One region of the Sporosarcina sp. USHLN248 genome, then DNA from elsewhere that is predicted to be linked to it. Evidence: riboswitches for the same ligand, from Rfam matches in the RefSeq annotation. Region 1 holds a riboswitch; each other region holds the start of a gene.
The links. A riboswitch is a leader RNA that binds a small molecule or an ion and turns the genes downstream of it on or off. The one in region 1 is predicted to bind S-adenosylmethionine.

Region 1 (2,270 bases):
TCCCGACTAACGCAGCAACGATATAGCTCTTCAAGCTCCCATACCTTTCAACGATCAATCCCGCTACGTATGCAAGGAGAATAAACGACAAAACAAAACCAAAAGTAGGACTTAAAATATACCCAAATCCGCCTTGAAATTTTGTAAATACCGGTGCCCCTACAAGCCCTAATGCCATATATACCGTCATCGATATTGCACCTAAACGGCTTCCTAAAATCAAACCTGCCAAAATAGAGAAAAACGTTTGCAACGTAATCGGCACCCCACCAACTACTAAGAACGGCACAAACGTTGTAATATTCGCTCCGATCATCATAAGTGCTGCAAACATTCCGCAATAGACAAGGCTCAGTGCACTCATAGAACTTTTCGTTTTCACAGTTGTCGTAGTCATTCAATATACACCCCTTTTGTTTTCTGTTAATAGAATAATAGCTGACACCATTTGTGTCAACCCAAAAATATTTTAAGTTAACTCAAATAGTACAATAAAAAATCGACAGCTATTTTCGCTATCGATTTTTCAACGTTATTTATCTTCGCTCTTAGGAAATAAAAAATGGGCAAGTACCCCGCTCAGGACTGCTGCTCCAATCGTAATCCAAACACGATGCATACCCGGAACTTCCTGAAAGCTTTTACTGAGCATAACCCATGCAATCCCAGCAACCAAAAGCGCAATTGGAACGGAAAATTTGAAAATCCTCAACGTTTTCACCTACTATTATCTATTCGTACGCCCATTCTATCATAATTCAGCTATTGACGTATGAAACAATAAAGGGTATGATACTTTAAATTATTCTAATAACTGCATATCTATTCTTATCAAGAGAAGCTGAGGGACTGGCCCGTCGAAGCTTCAGCAACCAGCCATTATTGGTCAGGTGCTAATTCCAGCAGGCATACTTGCCTGATAGATGAGAAGGAGCGATCTTTATTCGCATATTCGAAGCCTTCTTATTTTCAGAAGGCTTTTTATTTTTATTTCAGCAAATGACCACTCTCCTTCGCAAGCATAATATCCATTATTCTGCGGATATTCATAACGTGCTGAATCAAAAATAATTATTTTCATCTATTCCTTGATTGAACAATATGCAAAGAAAGGGTGGAAAACATGACATTACTTGAAAGATTGAAGACAGATATTTTGACGGCGGACGGTGCGATGGGAACATTGCTTTACTCATACGGAATCGACTTTTGCTACGAAGAGCTAAATGTAGAAAAACCAGAAGTGATTGAAAAAATCCATGAGGAATATATCGCTGCAGGTGCGGACATCATTCAAACCAATACATATGGCGCCAACGCATTGAAATTATCTCGCTACAGCATGCAGAATCGTGTGAAGGAATTCAATACAGCTGCAATGGACATTGCCAAGCGGGCAGCCGCACGCAGAGGACAATACGTTTTAGGGACAATCGGCGGATTACGTGGAATCCGTAAAAGCGATGCCTCTTTGCAAGAAGTTCTCCATATTGTCCATGAACAGGCTGATGCTTTATTGTCCGGAGATCCTGACGGTTTATTGCTTGAAACGTACTATGATTTTGAAGAGCTGACGACAGTTGTCGAGGCACTCAAGAAATTAACAGATGTGCCTATCATCGCCCAAGTTTCCATGGAGGAACCGGGAATACTCCAAAATGGCTTGGTGCTGAACGAAGCATTGCATAGGCTTTCCGATTTAGGGGCTGATGTCGTCGGAGTCAACTGTCGGTTAGGTCCTTACCATACAATCCAAGCATTTGAAAAAGTGAATCTCACGGATGGACTTCTGCTCTCCGCAGCTCCGAATGCCAGTTTGCTTGATGTGGAAGATGGGCGAATCGTCTACTCATCTGAAGCTGATTACTTCGGAAAAGCAGCCGCTTTACTGCGCGATGAAGGGGTTCGTCTGATCGGCGGCTGCTGTGGCACGACACCTAAACATATTGCAGCTGTTAAAAAACAATTAGCCGGCTTAAAGCCGGTTACAAAGAAAGAAGTTAAATCCCAAAAACCGATTGTAATACGCGATGCTGAACCTGCATTATTCGAACCCATTCATGAAAAGGCAAAAAGAGAACGGACAGTCATCGTCGAACTGGATACGCCTCGCCATTTAGAAACGGAAGCTTATATTGAAGGGGCGAAACAGCTTCATAACGCAGGAGTTGACGCTGTAACGATGGCAGACAATTCTTTAGCCTCGCCACGGATTAGCAATATGGCGATGGGCTCTATATTGAAACAACAGCATGCTATACGACCACTAG
Region 2 (2,270 bases), on a different contig from region 1:
AATAAAGAGACGGGAGAAGAGATGCTGAAGGAGCTTCAAACTCATTCTCCAAAGTCTATGTTCATTCAAGCAAATTTAATGGATCATGGCAATTTGTATAAGATTGTTAATACAGTCGTAGAAAAATACGGTCGGTTGGATGTATTAGTTAATAATGCGCATGCTTCTAAGCAAGTGCCATTGGAAAATACAACTCAGGCAGATCTGGATTTATCTTTTGGAACAGGGTTTTATCCAACGTTTTATTTAATGCAGGCTGCTTTGCCACATTTAAAGGAGTCGAAGGGAAATATAATTAATTTTGCTTCCGGTGCTGGATTGGCTGGTCATGAGACGCAGGGTGCATATGCTGCTGCCAAAGAGGCAATACGAGGATTATCCCGTGTAGCTGCAAATGAGTGGGGACGCTTTGGCATTAATGTAAATATTATTAGCCCTATTGCATATTCTCCAGGCGTTGAGGCGTGGTCGAAGGCACAGCCAGAGTATTATGAAGCGGTCAAAAATAAAATTCCTTTAGGGCGCTTTGGAGATGTTGAAAAGGATATCGGTCGGGTTGCCGTCTTCTTAGCATCGGAGGATTCTCAATATATTACGGGTCAAACAATTATGACAGATGGTGGCTCTATTATGTTGCATTGAAGTCATTACAAGACTTTCTATCCAAGAGATAGTCACTTGTATAGAAAGTTGTTGTGGAGGAGTAATGAAGTTAGTGAGATGCGCATTTGGACATTCATGTCTGAGTGTGTATTTTTTATGGAAATAATGTATCGCCAAGTATAAAGTACTAATCTTTTGGCAGAAGAATGATACCATTCGAAGCAAGTGTTAACAAAGCGATCTTAAGTCTTCTTTCTTATTCATACTAAACTGATAAGAATAGTTAAAATAATGTTTGACTTTGTGTAAGGGAACAAGTAAAGTATGTACTAATTACATATTGTATCTTATCAAGAGAGATGGAGGGAGTGGCCCATTGAAGTCTCAGCAACCAACCTTTAGGTATGGTGCTAATTCCGCCAAGTTGTAACTTGGAAGATAAGAAGCGGATATGAATTTCTCTTCTTATAGAAGGGATTTTTATTTTAAGGGGGAAAAGATATGGAATTTGTATTTGATCATCTTGTGCACTTTGTAGAGGAGCCGGAGAAAGCAGTGCAAGAATTTCAGGCTGTTGGCTTTCATGCAGTAGAAGGCGGTGTCCATGAGGATCGGGGAACGTATAACGGGTTAAGCTATTTTGGTTTATCCTATATCGAGTTTTTAGGAACATATGACCGTAATTTAGTGAAAAATACAGAGCATCCGTCATTTAGTTTAATTTCTACAATTATTAGAGATGAGTTTCGGGAAGGTTTTGCCCGCTTTGCTATTCGGACGACTAATATTGAAGGCGTGGCACAACGATTCAAGGAACATGGATTAAAAGTGACCGGACCGGTGCCACTCCATAGGAAGAGACCGGATGGCTCGGTTGTAAAATGGCAATTGCTTTACGCAGGTACAGATGAAGAGGGCCCTGAGCTACCGTTTATTATTCAATGGGAAGCGGAGGATGATGAAAGGGAAAAAGATTTGATACAGCAGAAGGTCATGGCAGACCATCCAAATGGAGAGGCGTTGAAAATAGCTTCCCTATCGTTTGCCGTAAAAGATTTGAAAGAATCTGTTAGGCAATGGTCCATATTGCTGAACGCACCTGTCAAAGATGCATATACTGATGAAAAGTTAAATGCACAAGGTCAGGCAGTTGTAATTGGTGATGTGGAGATTATCTTTTATGAACCAATTGGGAAAGGAATTGTACAGCATAAATTAGAGTCACGTGGGGAGAAGCCTTTCCAAATTGTTATTCAAGGAGGGAAAGAGGAAAAATCATTCGACCTATTTCATGGTCATTATATAATCAAGCAGTGAAAAATTTTTATGTATAAAACCAAGTAAACTAATATGAATAGGAGATATATGAATGAGAAAAGGATTTTACTTAATAGTTTTCGCTGCAATTGTATTGTTTTCATTGGCAGGATGCAGCGGGGAGAAGGCTTCAGACAGAAGCCTCTGAAAAGGTGGTGCGTGTTGGTTTCCAAAAAGGAAACACATTAAATATATTGAAAGAAAGTGGAATATTAGAGAAAAAGTTGGAGGCAGAGGGCTATCGGGTAGAATGGCGGGAATTCGTTCATGGAGGCACATTGTTAGAAGGGCTGTTTACAGGGCATATCGACTTTGGGCATGCAGCAGATGGCTCCGGCATTAATGCGCAA
Region 3 (2,270 bases), on a different contig from region 1:
GCCAATCAATTTGCGTTTCGCGTCTGCAGAAAGCGTCGTTTTGCCTGTACCGGATAGTCCGAAGAATAGTGCGACATCGCCTTCTTCTCCTACGTTAGCGGAACAGTGCATCGGCAGGATGCCGTGCTCAGGCAGCAAGTAGTTCATTACTGAGAAAATCGATTTTTTCATTTCTCCAGCATATTCAGTTCCGCCGATTAGCACGATGCGTTTTTCGAGAGAAACGATAATAAATGTTTCGGATTCAGTGCCGTCGACTGCTGGGTCTGCTTTAAAAGTAGGAGCCGATAAGATTGTAAATTGTGCCTCATGTGTAGTAAGCTCTTCTTCAGTCGGGCGGATGAATAAGTTATGGACAAATAAGTTTTGCCATGCAAATTCATTGACGACTTGAATGGAAAGCTGCGATTCTTTATCCGCACCTGCATATCCTTTGAAAACGAATAATTCGTCTTTCGCTTTCAAGTGGTTGATAACTTTTGTATATAATGAATCAAAAATTTCTTGAGAAATCGGCCGGTTCACTTTGCCCCAATCGATTTTGTCTTTTGAAGAAGGTTCCTCAACAATGAATTTATCCTTAGGGGAGCGCCCTGTATACTTGCCGGTTTCAGCAGATAGCGCACCATCCGCAGAGAGCTTTGCTTCTCCTCTTGAAGTAGCTTTCTCGATCAGCTCTGCCACTGAAGGCTGGATATTGACATTAGCTCCTGAAAGCAATTCATTTAGTCCATTTTCGATCTTCGCAGAAATCATATGTTTTGTACCGTCCTTTGCGTATTAATCCCATATAAATGGGTATCATTACATTCCGTAAATAGTATAACACATTAAGAATAATAATCTATACTAATTCAAAACTCAAGCAGTTAAGCTCAAAAAGATTTGACAAAGTGAAAACTTTTTCGTAGCATGGTTACATGAACGGATACTCTTATCCCGAGCTGGCGGAGGGACAGGCCCTATGAAGCCCGGCAACCTGCGTAGTGCAAGCTACGAGAAGGTGCCAAACCTGAGGCAAGGTTTTACACCTTGGACGATAAGAGTGAAAGGTGCTGCATTTGAAATCATGCCTTTCCTCATGTGCTTTTACGTGAGCGAAGGGCTTTTTTATCTTCATTAAGATAGAGATCCATCTTTGAAGCGTTGAGATACATTTCACTTTTTAGCGAGAGTTCCTATACTCGACAAATGAAGATAAGCCTCCGGCGGTTGTCATGAATTTTGCATTGCGCATTCAGGCGCATGCAAAACGATGATGCGACTATGCCAAGGCCCAATTGATTTTATCAAGCCCTTAATCCTTGTGTATGTTGACGTCGACTCTCTTCAGGCGTGGAACTATCTGGGAAAAATAGAGTACCGTATCAATATTTGCAAGCCGTTAAGGAGGAAATTATAATGACAAACCGCCGACTGTTTACTTCAGAATCAGTAACGGAAGGACATCCAGACAAAATGTGCGACCAAATTTCGGATGCCATTTTGGACGCTATTTTAGAAGAAGATCCGAATGCACGAGTCGCATGCGAGACGACAATTACGACAGGATTAGTGCTTGTGATCGGAGAAATCACAACAACGACTTATGTCGATATTCCAAAAGTTGTTCGGGATACTGTGAAAGAAATCGGCTATACTCGCGCCAAGTTCGGATTCGATTGGGAGACATCTTCCGTTTTAACTTCGATCGACGAACAATCGCCTGATATTGCTGCGAGCGTTGACCAAGCATTAGAAGCACGTGAAGGAACGATGACGGACGAAGAATTGGAAGCAATCGGAGCGGGCGACCAAGGATTAATGTTTGGGTATGCTTGCAATGAAACACCAGAACTGATGCCGATGCCAATTAGTTTGTCCCATAAGCTGTCACGCAGACTAGCGGAAGTGAGAAAAAATGATACACTTCCTTATTTGCGTCCGGATGGTAAAACGCAAGTGACAGTTGAGTATGATGACAACAATCGTCCAATACGGATTGATACAATCGTCATTTCTACACAGCATCATCCTGATACGACACTTGAACAAATCCAGCAAGACATTAAAGAGCATGTCATTTATCCAGTCGTACCGAAAGAATTATTGGATGAAGATACAAAATACTTCATCAACCCTTCAGGTCGTTTCGTTATCGGCGGTCCGCAAGGAGATGCCGGATTAACAGGACGTAAAATCATCGTTGACACTTACGGTGGATATGCTCGCCACGGCGGCGGAGCCTTCTCCGGAAAAGACGCGACGAAAGTTGACCGTTCCGCTTCCTA

Region 2: it holds a riboswitch for S-adenosylmethionine, as region 1 does, so the genes downstream of both, WFH04_RS15440 (VOC family protein) here and WFH04_RS06000 (bifunctional homocysteine S-methyltransferase/methylenetetrahydrofolate reductase) in region 1, are expected to answer to the same signal.
Region 3: it holds a riboswitch for S-adenosylmethionine, as region 1 does, so the genes downstream of both, metK (methionine adenosyltransferase) here and WFH04_RS06000 (bifunctional homocysteine S-methyltransferase/methylenetetrahydrofolate reductase) in region 1, are expected to answer to the same signal.

The regions. Positions count from the first base shown of each region.
Region 1 covers NZ_JBBCZC010000010.1:63,866-66,135, forward strand. The annotation lists gene WFH04_RS05990 (biotin transporter BioY) at 1-397, opposite strand, end outside; gene WFH04_RS05995 (hypothetical protein) at 533-712, opposite strand; SAM riboswitch class I at 826-930, shown strand; gene WFH04_RS06000 (bifunctional homocysteine S-methyltransferase/methylenetetrahydrofolate reductase) at 1,124-2,270, shown strand, end outside.
Region 2 covers NZ_JBBCZC010000045.1:23,524-25,793, reverse strand. The annotation lists gene WFH04_RS15445 (SDR family NAD(P)-dependent oxidoreductase) at 1-642, shown strand, start outside; SAM riboswitch class I at 948-1,048, shown strand; gene WFH04_RS15440 (VOC family protein) at 1,105-1,920, shown strand; gene WFH04_RS15435 (aliphatic sulfonate ABC transporter substrate-binding protein) at 2,073-2,270, shown strand, end outside.
Region 3 covers NZ_JBBCZC010000016.1:21,714-23,983, forward strand. The annotation lists gene pckA (phosphoenolpyruvate carboxykinase (ATP)) at 1-756, opposite strand, end outside; SAM riboswitch class I at 932-1,046, shown strand; gene metK (methionine adenosyltransferase) at 1,399-2,270, shown strand, end outside.